DNA from 2 places in the Leifsonia sp. NPDC102414 genome. Region 1 is predicted to be linked to the other one. Evidence: riboswitches for the same ligand, from Rfam matches in the RefSeq annotation. Region 1 holds a riboswitch; the other holds the start of a gene.

Region 1 (10,692 bases):
GGAGCCGACCGGCGTGATCATCGCCCCCGGCGCCGCCAGCCTCCGCAGCGTGAACCTGCCGGCGGGCGACGTCACGTCGTGGCTGGTCGCGTTCAGCGAGCCGCAGCACCGGCGCGACGGCAGAGGGCCGTACGAGCAGGCGACCATCGCCCAGGCGCTGCTGGTCACCGCCGACCCGATCGACGGGTAGGGGATGCACGGGGTCGGGCTGGTGCGCGGCATCAACGTCGGCGCATCCACCAGGGTAGCGAAGGCCGACCTGGCCGCGGCGTTCGCGGACGCGGGATTCGCAAACGTCACGACCTTCCTGCAGAGCGGGAACGTCGTGTTCGACGCGGACGCCGTCCCGACCGCCGCCGTTGCGGCGACCGTCGAGGCCGGCATCGAAAAGCGCTCAGGGGTCGCCGCCCGCGTCGTCCTGCTCACGGAGAAGCAGTTCCGCGCTGTCGCGGCCGCCAATCCGCTGCTGCAGGAGGGCGACGATCACTCGAAGCTGATGGTGACGTTCCTCGACCATCCCGTGCCTGGCTCCCTCGCCGTTCCGGAGGAGGACGCCATCCAGCCGGAGCTGGTCAAACTCGGTGAGCGGGCCGTCTACCAGTGGTGCCCGCTCGGAGTCTCGAAGTCGAAGCTGAAGCCGGCCTTCTGGCGCGAGGTCGGCTCGGTGGCGACCGGCCGCAACTGGCGGACGGTGCTCCGCCTGATCGAGGAGCTGGACGCGAGAAGCTGAACGTTCTCCGCGAATAATGCAGAACTGCATTCTTACAGTTTAGAAAAATTGCAGTTGCTGCAACAATAGCAGGGTGACATCGGAAACCCTCGGACTGCGCGAGCGCAAACGCCTGGAGACACGGGCGCAGCTCGAACGCGCCACCGTGCTCCTGGTCGCGGAGGTCGGGCTCGAGAACGCCACCGTCGACGCGATCTGCGCCAGGGTGCTCGTCTCGCCCCGCACATTCTTCAACTACTTCGAGAGCAAAGAGGACGCCATCCTCGGGATGCGCGACCTCCCCGTCGACGACGCGTTCGTCGCGCAGCACAGGGCAGACACCGCAGGGCAGAGCATCGTCGAACAGATCGTCGGGCTCCTGCTGCACGTGATCGGCCCCGCCATCGGGGACACCGCGTTGCACGATGCCCGCCTGGCGATCGTCAAGGAGCACCCGGAACTGCTCCGTCGACAGTTCGCCCAGATGACCAGGATGGGGGAGCAGCTCGTCGCGGGCGTCTCCGACCTCCTCTCGCACGACCGGGCGTTCTCCGCGTACGACGCGGCGGAACGCGCATCGCTCGCCGAGCTGATCCTGCCGCTCTGCGGCGGCGCCATCCGCGCCGCCGTCAAGGAGTGGGTGGCGGACGGCACGGAGCGCGACGCAGACGAACTTCGGACGCGAGCCGTCGAGCTCGCAGGAAAGGCGATTCAGGCACTCTCATGAGTCAGACAGCAACACGGCAGGAGACCGCGGACGCACCGTCCGCCGGATCTCCTCAGAAGAAGACCATCCTCCTGCTCTTCGCGGGCCTGATGGTCACGATGCTCCTCGCATCCCTCGACCAGACGATCTTCTCCACGGCCCTCCCGACCATCGTCGGCGAGCTCAACGGGGTCGACCACATGCTGTGGGTGACCACGGCGTACATCCTGGCCTCGACCATCATGCTGCCGGTGTACGGCAAGCTCGGCGACCTGATCGGCCGCAAGGGGCTGTTCATCATCGCCATCGGCCTGTTCATGGCCGGGTCCGTCATCGGCGGCCTCGCCGGCGACATGACCTGGCTGATCGTCGGTCGCGCCGTGCAGGGTCTCGGCGGCGGCGGTCTGATGATCCTGTCGCAGGCGATCATCGCCGATGTGGTCCCCGCCCGCGAACGTGGACGGTACATGGGCATCATGGGCGGCGTCTTCGCCCTGTCGAGCGTCGCAGGCCCGCTGCTCGGCGGCTGGTTCACCGAGAGCATCGGCTGGCGCTGGGCATTCTGGATGAACATCCCGCTCGGGATCCTCGCCATCGCGTCCGCTGTCGCCTTCCTCCGCCTGCCCAAGAACGCTCAGCGCAAGCCGCGGATCGACGTGGCGGGCATGGGGCTGCTGGCCATCGCATCCACCTGCCTGGTGCTCGTCACCACCTGGGGCGGCACGACGTATGACTGGAACTCGCCGGTCATCCTCTCGCTCATCGTCGGCACGGTCGTGGCCGGGATCGCGTTCGTGTTCGTGGAGCGCGCCGCAGCGGAGCCGATCATGCCGCTCGCGCTCTTCCGTGACCGCAACTTCAACCTGACCACGATCGCCGGTCTCATCATCGGCATCGCGATGTTCGGAGCCCTCGCATACCTGCCGACCTATCTGCAGATGGTGACCGGCGCGAACGCGACAGAGGCCGGGTTCCTGATGATCCCGATGATGGCCGCACTGCTCATCACCTCGATCGTCTCCGGCCAGCTCGTCAGCAAGACCGGCAGGTACAAGTGGCTGCCCGTCACCGGAACCGTGATCGTCGCAGGAGCCCTGGTGCTGCTGTCGACCATGACCCCGACCCTGCCGATCTGGGTGCTCTGCAGCTTCCTCGCCATCATGGGCGTCGGGCTCGGGATGAGCATGCAGATCCTGGTGCTGATCGTGCAGAACTCGTTCCCGGTCAGTCAGGTCGGAACGGCCACGGCGTCGAACAACTACTTCCGCCAGATCGGCGCGTCGCTCGGCTCGGCGATCGTCGGAAGCCTGTTCGCGACCCGACTCACCCAGCTCCTCACCGAGCGGATGCCGGCGGGCGCACAGGCGGGCGGCGGCAGCAACTCGCTGACCCCGGCCATCGTCAAGGGCCTTCCCACGCCGATCCGCGACGTGATCGTCGGGTCGTACAACGACGCCCTCACCCCGGTCTTCCTCTACATGGTGCCGCTGCTGCTCGTCGCCGCCGTGCTGCTGCTGTTCGTGGTGGAGAAGCCGCTGGCGACGACCATCGAGCGCGACGCGGTCGTGACGTCGATCGAGACGGACGGCTCGACGCATCCCGTGCTGGATGCGGTCGCCGCCGACCAGACGGAGGCGGCGTCCGACACGGCGCCCGCCTCTCTGGACGACGAGCGGGACGGCACTCTCATCCGGAGCTGACCCGCTGGACGTCCACGGCCCGCCCTCCCCGGCTTCGGGAGGGCGGGCCGTTTTCGTGACGGCGCCGGCTCCGGCGCGCCTGGCGGCGGGCCGGACACTGGTCACGCGCGGCCGACGCTCCTACAATGACGGCATGTTCGTCGAGGGCACCCTTCGATGGCAGGTCACAGAGGACTGCCCCTGGGACCTGCTGATGGCGCTCGCCCTCCGCGACCTGGGGCACCTCGACGGGATCGGCGATCCGGTCATCCCTCGACTGTCTCCCGCGGTGGCGCCCGTGCTGCATCCGGCGACGGGCGCGCTGCCGGTGCTTCCCGCCCGGCGCCCGGCCGTGCATCCAGGGCAGGGGCGCGGCTCGCTGGAGGAGCAGTGGCTGGCGTGGTTCGAGTTCACCGTCGACAGGGAGCGAAGAGCGGCAGGCTCGCTCCTGCAGCCGCCGCACTTCACAGCGTTCGACCGCGCGATCGAGCTGCAGGACCTCATCCTGGAGCACTTCGACGAAGCGCTGCTGTGGGCGACGGAACGGCACGACGAATACGCGCGGGCGAGCATCGAGACGCACGCCAGACGGGCGGCGGACATCGTCGACGTGGTGCGCGACCGCGAGCATGAGCTGCGCAGGCAGGCCGGATACTTCCGCCTCGACCTCGCCGTGCTCCCCCTGGAGGAGAGCGGCGCCTGGATCGTCGGCCCGCACTCGGTCATCCTGAGCACCAGCCTCCGCGACGACTCCCGCGCCTTCCGCTCCTGGTTCGCCCCCGTCGTCGCCGCCCTCGTCTGACCCCGCTCTTCCCGGCCCCTGTCCACATCATCGAGCCGGGACTTGTGCACGCGACACGCCGTGCTCAGGCGTGCACGAGTCCCGGCTCGATGATGGGGTCAGACCGGGCGGTGTGCGGGGGAGACGGTCTCGGCGGGGTCGGTGACGGCGACGTCGCCGACGGCCTCGTCGATGCGGGCGAGCACGTCGCCGGAGAGGCGGATGCCGGCGGCAGCGGCGTTGGACGCGACCTGCTCCGGCTTGGATGCGCCGACGATGGCGCCGGCGACGTTCGGGTTCTGCAGCACCCACGCCACGGCGAGCTGCGCCATGGTGATGCCGAGCTCGTCCGCGATCGGGTGGAGGCGCTGTACGGCGGTGAGCACGTCGTCGTTCATGAACGACTTGATCGCGTTCGCCCCGCCCTTGCTGTCCGCGGCGCGGCTGCCCTCCGGGGCCTCCGCACCCGGCAGGTACTTGCCGGTCAGCACGCCCTGCGCCACAGGCGACCAGACGATCTGCGAGATGCCGAGCTCGGCGGAGGTGGGGACGACCTGGCCCTCGATGACCCGCCACAGCATGGAGTACTGCGGCTGGTTGGAGATGAGCTGGACGTTCAGCTCCTTCGCCAGCGCTGCGCCGGCGCGGAGCTGCTCGGCGTTCCACTCCGAGACGCCGATGTAGAGCGCCTTGCCGGCACGGACGACGTCGGCGAACGCCTGCATCGTCTCCTCCAGCGGGGTCTCCGAGTCGTAGCGGTGCGCCTGGTAGAGGTCGACGTAGTCGGTGCCGAGGCGCTGGAGCGACCCGTCGATCGACTCGAAGATGTGCTTGCGGGAGAGGCCGACGTCGTTGTGGCCCTTGGGGCCGGTCGGCCAGTAGACCTTGGTGAAGATCTCCAGCGACGCGCGCCGTTCGTTCTTCAGGGCGTCGCCGAGCACCTTCTCCGCCGCCGTGTTGGCGTACGCGTCCGCCGTGTCGAACGTGGTGATGCCCGCATCCAGTGCTGCGCGCACGCTCTGCAGCGCGATGTCGTTCTCCACCTGGGAGCCGTGGGTGAGCCAGTTGCCGTAGATGATCTCGGAGATCTTGAGTCCGCTGTTGCCGAGGTACCTGAATTCCATGGTGTTCACGCTACCCGACCGGCGATCCTGCACCGCTGTCAGGGGAGCGTGGCAAGCTGGTGGAGTGGGACGAGCGGACGGCAGCGATAGGCGGGTGACGACCGAGCCGATCGACGACTCGTCCGCCACCATCCTGCACGTCGACATGGATGCGTTCTTCGCCTCGGTCGAGCTGCTCGACCGGCCGGATGCGCGCGGCAAGCCCGCCATCGTCGGTCACCCGGGCCCTCGCTCGGTTGTGACGAGCGCCACGTACGAGGCCCGCAAGTTCGGGGTGCGGTCGGCGATGCCGATGTCGCAGGCCATCCGGCTGTGCCCGCAGGCGATCATCCTGCCTCCGCACATGCACAAGTACAAGGAGTACTCGGAGAAGGTCATGGCGATCTTCTCCGAGGTGACTCCGCTGGTCGAGGCGCTGAGCATCGACGAGGCGTTCCTCGACGTCGCGGGCGCCAGGCGGCTGCTCGGCTCGCCGAAACGCATCGCGGAGCTGGTCAGAGCACGTGTGTTCGAGGAGACGGGCCTCACCTGCTCGGTGGGGGCAGCGCCGACCAAGTTCATGGCCAAGCTCGCCTCCGGTCGCGCCAAGCCGGACGGGGTGCTCGTCATCCCGGAGTCGGCGATCATCGACTACCTGCGACCCCTCCCTGTCGGCGCGCTCTGGGGCGTCGGCGCGAGCACCCAGCAGGCGCTCGAACGACTCGGGATGCGCACCGTCGCCGACCTCGCGGACGCACCGCTCTCCGTGCTGCAGAAGGCGGTGGGCGACGCGTCCGGCAGCAAGCTGCACGAGCTCGCGAACGGCAGAGACCCGCGCTCGGTCGTGACGGAGACGCGCGAGAAGAGCGTCGGGCACGAGATGACCTTCGAGACGGACGTCTCCGATCAGGACCGGCTGCGCCGCGAACTGCTGCGATTGTCCAACCAGGTGGGGGAGCGCCTTCGCAAGAACGGCCTCGAGGGGCGCACGGTCGCCCTGAAGCTCCGGTTCTCCGACTTCCGCACGGTGACGCGGTCGCGCACCCTCGGCGAGGCGACCAATGTCGGAAGGCGCATCTTCGAGGAGGTGTGGCAGATCTACGAAGGGCTCGACCTCGGTCGCACGCCCATCCGGCTGATCGGCGTGCGGGCGGAGCAGCTGCTCGAAGCGGGAGGGGACAGCCTGGCCCTCTGGGACCCTGACGACGAGTGGCGGGAGACGGAGCGCACCCTCGACGCTGTCAGCGCGCGCTTCGGCCGCGGGATGATCGGGCCGGCGTCGCTGGTGAAGCGCCAGCGCGACGCGGAGGCGGCGGCCGACGACGGGCGCAACCCGCGCTGGCTGAGCGACTGAACGACTGATCGACTGAACGCCCGAACGCCGGAGCGACTGAACGCCCGAGCGGACGAACGCCGGTGCGCTGAGCGTGACTCAGCGCACCCCGACGAGGATGCCGCGGTGGTCGCTGCCGTTGTCGGCGAGCACGTCGCTCGTCACATTCGTGAGGCCGCGGACGAGCACGTGATCGAGCCGGGCGACGGGGAACTCCGCCGGCCAGGTGAACCCGAAGCCGAGCGTGTTGTCCGGCGCCTCGGTGAGGGTGGAGAGCAGCGGCTGGAACTTCCGATCCGTGCTGGCGGTGTTGAAGTCGCCCACCACGATCAGCTTCGCCGAGTCATCCGCCTTCACCGTCTCGGCGAGCTGGGCGAGCATAGTGTCCCTCGACTGGTACGCCCCTGGACGCACCGACGCGATGTGCACCGCGTACACCCGCGTCGGCGTCCCAGGGGTGTCGAGGTCGACGCGCACTGCCCTGTCCCAGCCGAGTCCGAGGTCCAATCGCTGCTCGTCACTGATCGGGTACTTGCTCCACAGTCCGACGGTGCCGACGATCGCGCTGTGCGGATACCCGGGATCGAGCACCGCGGACACCGTCTCGCGCGCGGTGGCGTCGAGCTCCTGCAGCGCGATCACGTCCGGGGCGCGGTCGGCGAGGTCTTTGGCGATGCTGCCCGCCGCGCTGTTCTGGGCGTGGATGTTCTCGCTCGCGACCGTGAGCGACGGCGCGCCCGCGTGCATCCCAGGGAGGAACGTCGGCAGGAACAGCGTGCCCCAGACGGCGGCGGCCGCGGCGACGCAGAGCGTCCCGAACACCGACAGCCGAACCAAGGCGGCGACGCCGAGCACCAGGATGAAGACTCCCAGCCAGGGCAGGAAGGTCTCGACGAGCGACGCGGAGCCCCCGATGTTCGGCAGCAGATCGTGCCAGAGCAGCAGGGCCCCGGTCATCAGGGCGAGCAGGCCGACGACGATGCCGCGCGGGCCACGGCTGGAACGGATCATCGACACTCGGACGATTATTCACGGTCGACTCCTGAGAACCCGCCGCAAACGCTGGACGCGGCCTGGGGACTGCCCTGGTGAGGCTGGGAGGGGAAGGGTACGGTGGCTGCATGACGAACATCTCCCTGAAGCTCGCGGAAACGATCAGCTCAAACGGCATCAAGTCGGTCTACGGCGAGCCCGTGGAGATCGACGGGACCACCATCGTGCCCGTCGCCGCCGTGCAGTACGGCTTCGGCGCCGGATCGGCGGGTGAGGGCGAGGACGCAGACGCGCCAGGCGGCGCAGGTGGTGGAGGCGTGAGCATCCCGTTCGGCGCATACATCAACGACGAGACCGGCGTGCACTTCCGGCCGAACATCATCACGCTGCTCGCCGTGGCCATCCCGTTCGTGTGGGTGGCGGGTCACGCGTGGGCGCGCATCATCAAGGCCCTCAAGAAGTAGCAGCGTCGGCAGAGTGCCAGACGCACTAGACTGAACGCGAACACGGGAGTCCGGTGAGCCGGGCTGAGAGGAAACTTCTCAAGTTTCGACCGTTGAACCTGATCTGGATCATGCCAGCGCAGGGAGACATCCTCGAATCCCGTGCCTCTTTCCACGAATGAAAGGGCACGAACAGTGCACGCAACCATCTCTCCGAGCACCACCACCGATCGCAGGGCTCGCGTCCTCCGCTGGCGGGTCGTCGACATCGTCGTCGCCAGTGTCGTCGCCGTCGCCGCGGGCGTCGTCTTCTGGGTGTGGGGTCAGCTCGACAACCCCATCTCCGGTCCGGTGAGCGCCGTGCTCCCCGGTTTCCAGGGCATCCTGAACGGCCCGTGGCTGTTCGCGGGCGTCCTCGGCGCGCTCATCGTCCGCAAGCCGGGCGCTGCCGTGTACACCGAGCTGGTGGCCGCGACGGTCTCCGCCCTGATCGGCACGCAGTGGGGCTTCGCCACGCTCATCTCCGGGCTGGTGCAGGGGCTCGGCGTCGAGATCGTCTTCGCCGCGTTCCTCTACGCCAACTGGCGGCTCCCCGTCGCACTGCTGGCCGGGGCTGGCGCCGGCATCGCCGAGTCGATCCTCGACCTCCTCTACTGGTACCCGGGCTCCAAACTCGGCTTCGTCGTCACATACACGATCACGACCACCATCTCGGGCATCGTCGTCGCCGGACTGCTGTCCTGGCTGCTCGTCCGCGCCATCGCCAAGACAGGCGCGCTCAGCCGGTTCGCGTCCGGACGCGAGGCGACAGGCAGGGTCTGATCATCGGACGCGCCATCGACGATGGTCGGCACGGACCGTCAGCCCCGGCCGCCGTTCGGGTCGACGACTGGGGCTGGCGCTACTCCGGGCGGAACGCCTGGGCCGTCCGCGGGCTGAGCCTGAGCATCCAGCCCGGCGAGCGCGTCCTGCTGCTCGGTGCCTCCGGCGCCGGCAAGAGCACGGTGCTCGCCGGACTGGCCGGTGTGCTCGGCGGCGACGACGACGGAGAGGCGACGGGCTCGCTGACCGTCGGCGGCCGACGACCGGTGGATGCGCGCGGCGCGAGCGGCCTGCTGCTGCAGGACCCTGACTCGCAGGTGATCCTCGCGCGGGTCGGCGACGATGTGGCGTTCGCCTGCGAGAACCTCGCCGTGCCCCGCGAGCAGATCTGGCCGCGGGTGCTGGACGCCCTCGACGCCGTCCGGTTGCGGGTACCGCTCGACCACCCCACCTGGCAGCTCTCCGGCGGGCAGAAGCAGCGGTTGGCGCTCGCTGGGCTGCTGGCGATGCGTCCAGGGCTGCTGCTGCTCGACGAGCCGACAGCGAACCTCGACCCGGAGGGGGTGATCGAGGTGCGCGAGGCCGTCGCGTCGGTGATCGCGGCCACGGGGGCGACGTTGATCGTGGTGGAGCATCGCGTCTCCGTCTGGCGCGGGCTGGTCGACAGGGTGATCGTGCTCGCCGCCGACGGCGGCGTCCTCGCGGACGGACCCCCGGATGCTGTGCTCGCCGACGCCTCGAACGAGCTGCGCCGAGCGGGCGTCTGGCTCCCGGACGAGCCGGTTCCCGTCGCGAGCGAGGTGGCCGTCGGCGCTCCTCTGCTGACAGCAGAGGCGCTGGCATTCGGCCGCGGCCCTGCCATCGCCCGCCGCGCGAAGCGGGGGAGCAGGCGGGCCGCTCGCTCCCAGGCACAGGATGCTGCCGCGCTGCCCGACCGGGTGGATGCGCGCATCCACGAGGGCTCTGCGCTCGCGCTGGTCGGTCGCAACGGCGCAGGCAAGTCGACGCTCGCGCTCACGCTCGGCGGGCTGCTTCCACCGCTCGGCGGCGTCCTCCGCGCCGAGCAGGCTCTCGCGGGCGACGCCGCATCAGAGCCGTCCGCGTGGCGCTCCAGGGATCTGCTCACGCGCGTCGGGAGCGTGTTCCAGAATCCGGAGCACCAGTTCGTCGCCTCGACGGTCAGGGACGAGCTCGCCATCGGGTTGCGCGCCATGCACGAGCCGAACGACGCGATCAGCGCTCGGGTGGACGAGCTGCTCGACCGGCTGGCGCTCGCGCCGTTCGCCGACGCGAACCCGTTCACCCTCTCCGGCGGCCAGAAGCGCCGTCTCTCCGTCGCGACAGCGCTGGCCACCAGGCCGACGCTGCTCGTGCTCGACGAACCGACCTTCGGGCAGGACGCCAACACCTGGGCGGGGCTGGTCGAGATGATCGCGGAGCTACGCGCGGACGGGCGCGCCGTCGTCGCCGCAACGCACGACGAGGAGTTCGTCACCGCCATCGGCGCAGGGCGCTTGCTGCTCGGCGCGTCGTCGGAGGTGGCGGCATGAGCATCATCGCCCCGGTGCGGCAGGGTCCGCTCGCCGCCCTCAACCCTGTCGCCAAGCTCGGTGCCGCCCTGATCGTGACCGTGGTGCTGCTGCTGTCGATCGACATCGTCTCGGCCGCCGTGGCGCTCGGCATCGAGCTGGTGCTGCTGTGCTTCTCGCGCATCCCGTGGCGGGTGCTGGTCGTGCGCACAGCGCCGATCTGGATCGCCGCTCCGCTCGCCGGGATCACGACGGTGCTGTACGGGCGAACCAGCGGCGTCGTCTACGTGCAGTGGATGTTCGTGGAGGTCAGCGACGGCTCCATCCAGCTCGCCGTCGCCACCACCCTCCGCATCCTGGCCATCGGTCTGCCCGCTGTGCTGCTGTTCATCACGATCGACCCGACCGACCTCGCGGACGGGCTCGCCCAGGTGCTGCGCCTGCCTGGGCGGTTCGTGCTCGGCGGGCTCGCCGGGCTGCGACTGGTCGGCCTGTTCGCCGACGACTGGAGGGCACTCACGCTGGCCCGCAGAGCGCGCGGCATCTCGGAGAGCGGTGCGCTGCGCAGGATGCTCGGTCAGGCGTTCGCCCTGT
Region 2 (10,692 bases), 440 kb from region 1:
AGCGGGCGCAGGGTCGCGCTGGTGAAGTGGCCGCCCCCGTCGTTGGTCTGCTCCATGACGCCCGTCGCCGCGTCGGTGTAACCGACGACCACCACTCCGGCACGCGCGGCCTCGGCGAGGTAGCTGAGCATGTGGCACTGGCTGAGGGCCGCGAGCAGCAGCTCCTCCGGGTTCCAGCGGTCGCGGTCGCCGAAGAAGGCGCGGTCGGCGGACCCCTCGATGCCGTGCTTGCCCTCGGTGGTGATGACGTGTTCGCGCCCGTAGTCCTTGTAGCCGCTGGTGCCGCTCCCCCGGTTGCCCGTCCATTCCAGGTCGATCGCGTAGCTGTGCTCGAGCTTCATGGTCCGATTCTGCCACCGGAGCTAAACTCGTCACATCATGACCGACACTCTGAGCACAAGCGCGCCCGTTTACAGCGTTGCGCAAGAACGCCGCATCGTCACGGCCGTACCCGGCCCGAAGTCCCAGGAACTGCACCAGCGACGTCTGGCTGTCGTCCCCACCGGCGTCTCGTCCACCCTTCCCGTCTACATCGCCAAGGCGAACGGCGCCATCCTGGTCGACGTCGACGGCAACCAGTTCGTCGACTTCGGCGCCGGGATCGGCGTGACGACGGTCGGCCACACCGAGACCTCCGTGGTGGATGCGGCTGCCGCCCAGCTGCAGGACGTCATCCACACGCTCTTCACGATCACTCCGTACGAGGAGTACGTGCGCGTCGCCGAGCTGCTCGCCGAGCACACCCCCGGCGACCACGCCAAGAAGACCGTGCTGGTCAACTCCGGCGCTGAGGCCGTGGAGAACGGCGTCAAGATCGCCCGCAAGCACACCGGCCGCCGCGCCGTCGCCGTGCTCGACCACGCATACCACGGCCGCACCAACCTCACGATGGCCATGAACTTCAAGGCCATGCCGTACGCGACCGGCTTCGGCCCGTTCGCGGGCGACGTCTACCACGCCCCCAGCTCGTACCCGTATCACGACGGCCTCAGCGGGGCCGAGGCAGCGGCGCGCACCATCGCATACCTCGAGAAGGTCGTCGGCGCATCCGACCTGGCCTGCCTCGTGGTCGAGCCGATCCAGGGCGAGGGCGGCTTCATGGTCCCGGCGGACGGCTACCTCCCTGCCCTGCAGGAGTGGTGCACGGCCAACGGCGTGGTGTTCATCGCCGACGAGATCCAGAGCGGCATGGCCCGCACCGGCGCGTACTACGCCAGCGAGCACTTCGGCCTGGTCCCCGACCTGGTGCTGAGTGCCAAGGGCATCGCGGGCGGCCTTCCGCTCGCCGCCGTCACCGGCCGCGCCGAGATCATGGACTCCGCTCAGCCAGGCGGCCTCGGCGGCACCTTCGGCGGCAACCCGGTCGCGGCTGCCGCGGCGGTCGCGGTCTTCGAGTCGATCGAGAAGAACGACCTGCTCGACGAGGGCAAGCGCATCGAGAAGGCGCTCAAGCCGGCGCTGCTCGCACTCCAGGAGAAGTACGACATCATCGGCGACGTGCGCGGCATCGGCGCGATGCTGGCCATCGAGCTCGTCCAGCCAGGCACCGGCGCGACCACCAAGGATCCGAACGCCGAGGCGGTCACCTCCATCGTGGCGTATGCAGCGCAGCACGGCGTGCTCGTGCTCAACGCGGGGACGTACGGGAACGTCCTGCGCTTCCTGCCGAGCCTCGCCGTCTCCGACGCGCTGATCGCCGACGCCGTGCAGGTGCTCGACGACGCCTTCGCAGCGCTGTGAGCCCCGCGGTCTTCACCGGACAGGAGGCCGTCGAGCTGGCTGTGGTCGAGCGCAGCGGGTTCGTCGAGTCCCGCCACCTCGGCTCCGCCATCGTGCTCGGCCCGGACGGCGCCGTCGTCCGGTCGCTCGGCGCACCGGACGCCCCCGTGTTCCCCCGGTCGAGTCTGAAGCCGTTCCAGGCCATCGCGGTCATGGGCTCCGGCGTCCCGCTGGAGGGTGCCGCCGCTGTGCTGGCAACGGCCAGCCACGGTGGAACGCCGGCGCACCTGTCCGTCGTGCGCGGCCTGCTGGCACAGGCGCAGCTCACCGAGGACGCTCTGCAGTGCCCGAACGACTGGCCGCTCGACTCCGCGGCGCGAGACGACGCGATCCGCGCAGGCGAAGTGAAGCGCCCGCTGTTCATGAACTGCTCTGGCAAGCACGCCGCGATGCTGCTCGCCTGCATGGTCAACGGCTGGCCGACTGAGAGCTATCTCGACCCCCAGCACCCGATGCAGCAACAGGTGCGGGATGTGGTCGAGCGGCTGACAGGGGACAAGGTCGTCGCGACCGGCGTCGACGGATGCGGCGCCCCGGTCTTCGCGATGGCGCTCAGCACCCTCGCCCGCGGCATCCAGCGCATCGCGACGGCGTCTGACGGCTCCCCGTTCGCGCTCTACCGCAACGCCGCGAGCCTCAAGAACGCCGTGCTCGCCAACGGCTGGGCCATCGACGGCCACGGCCGCGCCAACACCATCGTGATCGACGAGCTCGGCATCTTCGCCAAGCTCGGCGCGGAGGGCGTGATGGTCATGGCGGCGCCGGATGGCACCACGGTCGCGCTCAAGGTCCTCGACGGCAGCCTGCGGGCGGCGACCATCGTCGCGCTGTCCCTGCTGGCCGACGCGGGCGCCGTCGAGCGCGAAGCGGTCGCAGCGGTCGCACCCCGGCTCGACCTCGCCGTGCTCGGCCGCGGCGTGCAGGTCGGGGAGATCCGCGCGTCGTACGCCTGATGCGCATCCGGTTCCGTCGTGCACCCGGTGCCGTCGTGCACCCGTGTTCGTGACCACGCTAGGGTGGTCACGAACACGGGAGTCCGGTGAACCGGGCTGAGAGGAAGCGTCACACGCTTCGACCGTCGAACCTGATCTGGATCATGCCAGCGCAGGGAGGCTGATTTCTCGCATGTCGGTGCGCGCCCGCGCGCCGGCGTTTCCCGTGCCCCACCTCCGACAGGAAGGGCACGACAGTGCACAACGAACCCACCCCATCCGTCGAGCTGCGCGAATTCGGCGTCGGCGGACGGATCACACTCTCGGTGATGGCCGACGACTTCGTCGACGTCATCCTGGGCGCCATCGCCGAGACGCCGCGCGACGGTCTGACCGTCGAGACCGACCCCATCAGCACCTGGGTCACCGGGGCCGAGCAGGACATCGCTCGTTACGTCAGCGGCCTGATCGCCGCCGCGTCGCGCGGCGGCCGCCACGTCGTCGCCACCGTCATGCTCTCCCGCGGCTGCCCAGGCGAGATCACCTGCGAGCGGCCGGACCGCCCCCCGGTCTTCTCCGAGGCTCCCCTGACCGTGCCGACGACGGGCGTGGATGCTGTCGCCCAGTGGGCGCTGTACCCGCTGGACGACCACGGCAGTCCAGAGCGCAGCGCCGACCACATGCGCGACATCTACGCGGCCATCGACGACGCGAAGGCGAGCGGGACGTTCGTCGGCAGCGACCACTACGTCACGAGGCTCTCCGGCGATGTCGCGGACATCCTCGCGACCATCACGGCGGCGTGGGCGAGCGTCGGCCGTACCGTCGCGCACGTGACGACGCACGCCACCGTGTCCGTGAACAGCCCGAGCATCGCCCGCACCGCGGAGGCGTCCCGATGAGCGGCGACAGCGCTGCACCCGACAGCGCTGCACGCAACACCGCTGCACCCGGCAGCGCGACCAGGTGGTCGCTGCGCGACCTCATGCTCGTCGTCGTGCTCGGGGTGGTTTTCGGCTTCCTCTACTGGGCGCTGGTGCAGGGCTGGATCGCCCTGTCCGCGCTGGCAGGGCCGTTCGGCGATCTCGTGCAGCACGTGCTGCTCGGCGGCTGGCTGCTGGTGGCCCCTCTCGCCATCGCGATCGTGCGGCGGCCGTTCGCCGGGGTCGTCTCCGAGGTGATCGCCTCGGTGATCGAGGTGGTGTTCCTCGGCTCGGCGGTCGGGCCGACGCTGCTGATCGCCGCGGCCATCCAGGGCGCGGGAAGCGAGCTGCCGTTCGCGGCCGGACGCTACCGGAGCTACGGCTGGGTGCGGTACATGCTGTCCGGCGCGCTGGGCGCCGGCGCGGTGTTCTTCTACTCGGCGTTCCGGTCGGGCTGGTACGGCACCGATCTGTTCTGGACGAGATTCGTCATCCAGATGCTCTCCGGCGCCATCGTCGGCGGCCTGCTCGCCAAGGTGCTCGTGCTGGCGATCGCGCGCACGGGCGCGGTCGACAATTTCGCCATCGGACGGGACACGGCGGCGGTAAGGTGATCGCCGTCGACGGCGTCGGCGTCCGGTACGCGCGACAGGAGCATCCCGTGCTGCGCGGCGTCGATCTCGTGGTCGGGGCTGGAGAACGGGTGCTGGTGTTCGGGCCGTCGGGCTCCGGCAAGTCGACGCTGCTGCAGGTGCTCTCCGGCAGCATCCCGCACAGCGTCAACGCCACGCTCGACGGCACCGTGCGGATCGGCGACAGCGTCACAGAGGCGAGCCCCGTCGTGGACCGCTCTCCCATCATCGGCGCTGTCGGCCAGGACCCGTCGGCCGGCGTCTGCCTGCCCCAGGTGGATGCGGAGCTCGCCCTGGTCCTGGAGAACGCGGCTGTTCCCCCCGCCGAGATACACGACCGCGTGCTCGCGGCCCTCCGCATTGCGGGAGCGACGGCGCTGGCCGGGTGCGCCACGGCCGAGCTGTCGGGCGGCGAGTTGCAGCGCGTCGCTCTCGCTGCAGCCATCGTCGCGCACCCGGCCGTGCTCCTGCTCGACGAGCCGACCTCGATGCTGGATGCGCGGGGCGTGCACGCGGTGCGGCAGGCGGTCGACGCCGCCGTGCGAGACACGCGCCCCGCCGTCGTGCTGGTCGAGCACCGGCTCGACGAGTTCGCCGGCGACGCCGGGGTGTCCGGCCTGCCGGAGCGCGCCGTCGCCATTGACGACGATGGGACGGTGCTGATGGACGGCCCGACCGCCGATGTCCTCTCCGCCAACGCGGCGACCCTGCACGCCCTCGGCTGCTGGCTGCCGCTCAACACCGAGCTGCAGGCCGTCACCGGCCAGGCAGGGCGGCTGGCCGACGGGACGTTCGACGCCTTCCTGGAGTCGTGCATCCCGGTCCGGACGGACGACGGACCCGCGACGGAGGACGCCGCCGGCCCGCTCGGTGCGCCGCTCCTCACCGCCAGCGCGCTGAGCGTCGGCCATCGGAGCTCTCCCGTGGTCGGAGACGTCGACCTCGCCATGCACGCCGGGGAGATCGTCGCCGTGCTCGGCGCGAACGGTGCTGGCAAGTCGACGGTGCTTCGCACCCTCGCCGGGCTGCTCCGCCCGCTCGCCGGGCGGGTCGACGGAGAGCGGCCCGGGCTCGTCTTCCAGAACCCGGAGCACCAGTTCGTCGCCGGCACCGTCGAGCGCGAACTCATGTACGGCCTGGATGCACGCGACGTCCAGCGCCTGGATGTCGCGCGCACGCTGGCCAGACACCGCCTCTCCTCCCTCGCGCACCGGCACCCGCATCAGCTCTCCGGAGGCGAGAAGCGGCGGCTGAGCCTCGCGGCGATGCTCGCGCACGGACGCTCCGTGCTGCTGGCGGACGAACCGACGTTCGGGCTCGACCGCCGCGACACCGCAACCGTCGCCGACGTACTCCGCGAGACCGCGGCCGGAGGGCGGGCCGTGCTGTTCGCGAGCCACGACCTCCGCGTGGTCGCCGCACTGGCCGACCGGGTGATCGTGATCGCGGACGGCGGTGTGCTCTACGACGGCGACCTGCTCACCGCCCTGCGGCGACCGGACCTGCTCGAAGCGGCCGGCGTGCATCCGTCCCGGCTGCTCCGCTGGTTCGCCGGGCGCTGCGAGACGGCCTGGCAGCTGCGCGAGGCCGTCGCCGCCGTCGACCGCGCGCGGGTCTCGTCGTGACCGCCGCATTCGCGCGCACGGTGTCCGACTCCCCGCTCGCGCGGCGCAACCCGAGCGTGAAGCTGCTGCTGATGCTCGTGGTGTCGCTCACCGTGATGTTCGTGCTCGATCCCGTGACCCCCTCCGTGCTGTTCCTCGTCGCCTTCGCCGCCACGGCCATCGGCGCCAGGATGCCCGTCGCATCCCTCGCCCGCTCGCTCGCCCCGTTCCTGCTTTTCGCGTTCAGCGTGTTCGTCGTGAACGTGCTCACCCGGCCGGGCGAGGTGCTCTGGCAGGCCGGGATGCTCAGGGTCACCTCGGAAGGAATCCTCGTCGGCCTCGCGCTCGCAGGGCGCACCATGCTCACCGGGCTGCTCGCGGTCGCGTTCCTCTCCTCGACGGACGGCGTCGCCCTCGTCAACAGCCTGCATCAGCAGGCGAGACTGAACGTGCGAGTCGCATACGCGATCCTCGCCGGCTACCGGATGCTGCAGGACCTCGGCGCCGAGTGGACGACCATCCGGCAGGCGCAGCTCGTCCGATGCCCGCTCGGACGCACGGGACGCCCGACGGCACGCCTGCGGCGACTGGTCGCGTCGGTGTTCGCGCTGCTCGTCGGCTCGATCCGCCGCGGGGAGCGCGTCGCGCACACCCTCGAACTGCGAGGGCTCGGACGCACGCCACGGACCGTCTGGCAGCCGGTGCCGCTCGGTCGCGCAGACGTGTGGTTCGCGATCGTGGTGCTCGTGACGCTCGGCGCGATCCTGGCCGCGGCAGGCGCATCCGGAGTGTTGCGCGGGCCTGGCGCCCTGTTCTGAACATTCAGACGCTTTGAACGACGTTACGGCCCGGCAGCTGGGTGCTGCCGGGCCGTTTCGCCTTTGGGGGTCTTCAGGGGATCAGCCCACGTTCTTGGCCAACCGCTTCGCGCGGGCGGCCGCCGTGAGCTGGGTGATCAGCACCACGAGGATCGTGATGATGAACACCGCGGACGCGATCACATTCGCCTGCGCTGGGATGCCGCGCGACGCCGCGATGTAGATGTACATCGGGAACGTGGTGACGGCGCCCGCGTTGAAATTGGTGATGATGAAGTCGTCGAAGCTGAGCGAGAACGACAGCAGCGCCGCCGAAAGGATGCCGGGGAGCAGCAGCGGGAAGGTGATCCGCCAGAACACCGCGACCGGAGAGCCGTAGAGGTCGCGGCCGGCCTCTTCCAGCGCAGGATCGAGGCTCGCGACGCGCGCCTTCACCGTGACCACCACGAAGCTGATGCAGAACATCACGTGGGCGATGATGATGGTGCCGAACCCCTTGTTCACGCCCAGGCTGAGGAACTGGGCCGCGAGCCCGGCGCCGAGCACTACCTCCGGGCTCGCCATCGGCAGGAACAGCAGCAGGCTGGTCTGCGAGCGGAAACGGAACCGGTAGCGCATCAGGGCGATCGCGATCATCGTGCCGAGCACCGTGGCGACGACCGTCGCGATGATGCCGATGATGATGCTCGCCATGAACGCGTCGCAGATCCCTGCCGCGTCGCACACGTTCGTCCAGTTGCGGAAGGTGAACCCGCGCCAGGCGATGTTGTTCTTGAGCGCGTCGTTGAACGAGTAGATGAACGTGTAGACGATCGGGATGAGCAGGAACGCCAGCGCGAGGAACGCGTAGACGCCGAGGCCGAGACCCTTGAAGCGGAACCGCGCAGGGCGCGCCGGGCGGTTCGGGCCCGGCCGGGCCGCCTGGCCAGACGGGCGCGTCGTGGTCGTGGTGGTGCTCACAGCAGGTCCTCCGTTCCGCTGCGCTTCACATACACGCCGACGATCACCAGGATGACCGCCATCAGCACCACGGACATCGCCGCGGCCGTCGGATAGTTCTGCAGCACCAGGAAGTTGGTCTCGATGACGTTGCCGATCATCGAGGTGTCCGCGCCGCCGAGGAAGTCCTGGGAAGCGTTGATGTAGTCACCGGCAGCGGGGATGAACGTCAGCAGCGTCCCGGACACGATGCCGGGCATCGACAGCGGGATGGTGATCTTGCGGAACGTCGTCCACGCGCTCGCGTACAGGTCGGAGCCCGCTTCGAGATAGCGGACGTCCAGCCGCTCCAGCGTCGAGTAGAGCGGCAGGGTCATGAACGGGATGAAGTTGTACGTCAGACCGAAGATGACAGAGAACGCCGTGCCGGTGACGTGCGCGTCCGGAGGCAGGATCGACAGCGCCTTCAGCGAGCTGGTGAACCAGGAGTCGTCGGAGAGCAGCTGCTTCCAGGCCAGCGTGCGGAGCAGGAAGCTGATGAAGAACGGCGCGATGACGAGGGTCATCAGCAGGTTCTGCACCAGGGGGTACTTCCGCACCTTCACGCCGATGAAGTACGCCAGCGGGTAGCTGATCACCAGGGCGGCCGCCGTGGCGATTATCGCGTAGACGAACGACCGGATGATCTGCGGCCAGTACTCGGCGATCGCATCCGTGTAGTTCTGCCACTGGAAGGCGGCCTGGTACTGGCCGATGTCGCCGTCGACGACCGGGGTCTGGAACGACGTGATGATCAGCGAGGCCAGCGGCGTGAGGAAGAACAGCACCAGGTACAGCACGCCGGGCAGCAGCAGCACCAGGGCGATGCCGCTCCTGCGGCGCTGCGCAGGCTCCTGATCCTGGGTCGGCGGCGCGGCCGTCGAGAAGGCAGCGAGCGCCATCAGGCCTCCTCGAGCTCCGTCAGCATGCGCTCCTTGGCCTGGGTCGCGATCATCTGGGTGTCGGAGTCGTCCGCGAACCTGCCGTCCGCCGGCGGCTCGTCGGCGAGCACGAAGGTGTGCGACGGGTCCCAGGCGATCCACACCTCTCCGCCCAGGGAGGCGACGGGTCCGCTGGAGAGGTTCTGCGCGAATACCACGATCGTTCCGGCCCCAGGCACATCCACCAGGTACTGAGTGCTCACGCCGCTGAACGAGACGTCGATCACACGGCCGGGGCCGAGCAGGTTCGCCCCGGACGGGATGCCGGAGGGGTCAGGGTGCAGCGTCAGCTTCTCCGGACGGACGCCGACCGTGACGTTTCCGGTGTGGCGCTGGGCACGTGAGCGCGGCACCTGGATGCGCTGGCCCGCGACGTCGACGCCGAGGACGTCCCCTCCGCCATCCAGGATCGGGCCGACGAACAGGTTCGACTGGCCGAGGAAGTTGGCGACGAAAACGGTGGCCGGCAGCTCGTAGAGCACGGCGGGCGCGCCCATCTGCTCGATCTCGCCCTTGTTCATCACGGCGACGGTGTCTGCCATGGTCATGGCCTCCTCCTGGTCGTGCGTGACGTGCACGAAGGTGAGGCCGACCTCGGTCTGGATCGACTTCAGCTCGAGCTGCATCTGGCGCCGCAGTTTCAGGTCGAGAGCGCCGAGCGGCTCGTCCAGGAGCAGCAGGGCAGGACGGTTGACCACGGCGCGGGCGAGCGCGACGCGCTGCTGCTGGCCGCCGGAGAGCTGCGCCGGCCTGCGCGCGGCGAGGTGGTCGAGCTCGACCAGCCGCAGCGCCTCGTGCGCCTTCGCGACAGGATCGCCGATCTTGCGGCGGCGAAGCCCGAAGGCGACGTTCTCCAGGATGGTCATGTGCGGGAACAGGGCGTAGCTCTGGAACACCGTGTTGACCGGTCGCTGGAACGGCTTGGTCTTGGTGACGTCCTTGCCGCCGATGATGATCTGGCCCTCTGTCGGCTCCTCCAGGCCGGCGACGAGGCGCAGAGTGGTGGTCTTCCCGCATCCACTCGGCCCGAGCAGTGCGAAGAACGAGCCTGCCGGGATGGTCAGGTCGAGGTTCTCGATCGCCGTGAACCCGGGGAACCGCTTCTTAATCCCGACCAGTTGCAGGTCGGCGCCGGACTCGGCGAACGCTCCGCGTGCCATCAGGCGCCCAGGATGACCTTCTGGAACGCCGCCTGGTACTTCTGCTCCTCTGCCGGGGTGAGGGTGCGGAAGATGTGCGCGTTCGAGAGGGTGCTGTCGTCGGGGAAGATGAGCTGGTTGTCCGCGAGGTCGGGGTCGATCTTGATCGCGGCCTCCTTGGCGCCGACCACCGGGGTGATGTAGTTCACCCAGGCGGCGACCTCCGCTGCGACCTCCGGCTGGTAGTAGTAGTCGATCAGCTTCTCGGCGTTGGCCTTGCGCGGGGAGCCGATCGGGATGACGAAGTTGTCGCTCCAGAGGGTTCCACCCGCCTCAGGGAGGATGAACTCCCAGTTGCCTCCGGCCTCGGCGTTCAGCTGGGTGATGTCGCCGGACCAGCAGATCGCGGCGAGGGTGTCTCCGCTCTTCAGGTCGTTGAGGTACGAGTTGCCCTTGATGTTGCGGATCTGGCCGTCGCTGACCTCCTTGGTCAGCTTGTCGATGGCCTTGTTGTATTCGTCGTCGCTGAACTTCTTGGAGATGTCGACGCCCTGCTGCAGCATCAGCAGCCCCATCGTGTCGCGCATCTCGCTCAGCACGCCGACCTTGCCCTTGAGTTCCGGCTTCCACAGGTCGTCGACGGACTTGAGGCCGTTCGGGAGCTTCGACTTGTTCCAGCAGATCCCTGCGAAGCCGCTCTGCCAAGGGAGCGACTTCTTGCGACCGGGGTCGAAGTCCGCGTCCTGCAGAGCAGGCGAGAGGTTCTTCTTGTTCGGGATGGCCGACTCGTCGAAGGACTGCACATAGCCGAAGCGGATGAGGCGGGCGACCATCCAGTCGGTGAGACAGACGGTGTCGGCGCCGATGTCCTTGCCGAGCGCGAGCTGGTCCTTGACCTTGGCGTAGTAGGTGTTGTTGTCGTCGACCGCGACGTCGTACTTGACCG

What was found. Region 1 has a riboswitch for thiamine pyrophosphate ahead of ACIRCZ_RS02885 (ECF transporter S component). Riboswitches for the same ligand answer to the same signal wherever they lie in the genome.
Region 2: linked by a shared signal. The riboswitch ahead of ACIRCZ_RS00850 (YkoF family thiamine/hydroxymethylpyrimidine-binding protein) and the one ahead of ACIRCZ_RS02885 (ECF transporter S component) in region 1 are both predicted to bind thiamine pyrophosphate.

What each region holds. Positions count from the first base shown of each region.
Region 1 is NZ_JBIWKN010000001.1:621,542-632,233, forward strand. Features, by position in the region: gene ACIRCZ_RS02840 (hypothetical protein) at 1-190, shown strand, start outside; gene ACIRCZ_RS02845 (DUF1697 domain-containing protein) at 194-730, shown strand; gene ACIRCZ_RS02850 (TetR/AcrR family transcriptional regulator) at 804-1,436, shown strand; gene ACIRCZ_RS02855 (MDR family MFS transporter) at 1,433-3,115, shown strand; gene ACIRCZ_RS02860 (hypothetical protein) at 3,249-3,896, shown strand; gene ACIRCZ_RS02865 (aldo/keto reductase family protein) at 3,995-4,999, opposite strand; gene dinB (DNA polymerase IV) at 5,064-6,332, shown strand; gene ACIRCZ_RS02875 (endonuclease/exonuclease/phosphatase family protein) at 6,411-7,322, opposite strand; gene ACIRCZ_RS02880 (spore germination protein GerW family protein) at 7,433-7,768, shown strand; TPP riboswitch at 7,810-7,910, shown strand; gene ACIRCZ_RS02885 (ECF transporter S component) at 7,943-8,569, shown strand; gene ACIRCZ_RS02890 (ABC transporter ATP-binding protein) at 8,584-10,119, shown strand; gene ACIRCZ_RS02895 (energy-coupling factor transporter transmembrane component T family protein) at 10,116-10,692, shown strand, end outside.
Region 2 is NZ_JBIWKN010000001.1:185,215-195,906, reverse strand. Features, by position in the region: gene ACIRCZ_RS00865 (OsmC family protein) at 1-341, opposite strand, end outside; gene gabT (4-aminobutyrate--2-oxoglutarate transaminase) at 379-1,740, shown strand; gene ACIRCZ_RS00855 (asparaginase) at 1,737-2,732, shown strand; TPP riboswitch at 2,798-2,907, shown strand; gene ACIRCZ_RS00850 (YkoF family thiamine/hydroxymethylpyrimidine-binding protein) at 2,969-3,613, shown strand; gene ACIRCZ_RS00845 (ECF transporter S component) at 3,610-4,248, shown strand; gene ACIRCZ_RS00840 (ABC transporter ATP-binding protein) at 4,245-5,891, shown strand; gene ACIRCZ_RS00835 (energy-coupling factor transporter transmembrane component T family protein) at 5,888-6,688, shown strand; gene ACIRCZ_RS00830 (ABC transporter permease) at 6,770-7,522, opposite strand; gene ACIRCZ_RS00825 (ABC transporter permease) at 7,645-8,568, opposite strand; gene ACIRCZ_RS00820 (ABC transporter ATP-binding protein) at 8,568-9,767, opposite strand; gene ACIRCZ_RS00815 (PotD/PotF family extracellular solute-binding protein) at 9,767-10,692, opposite strand, start outside.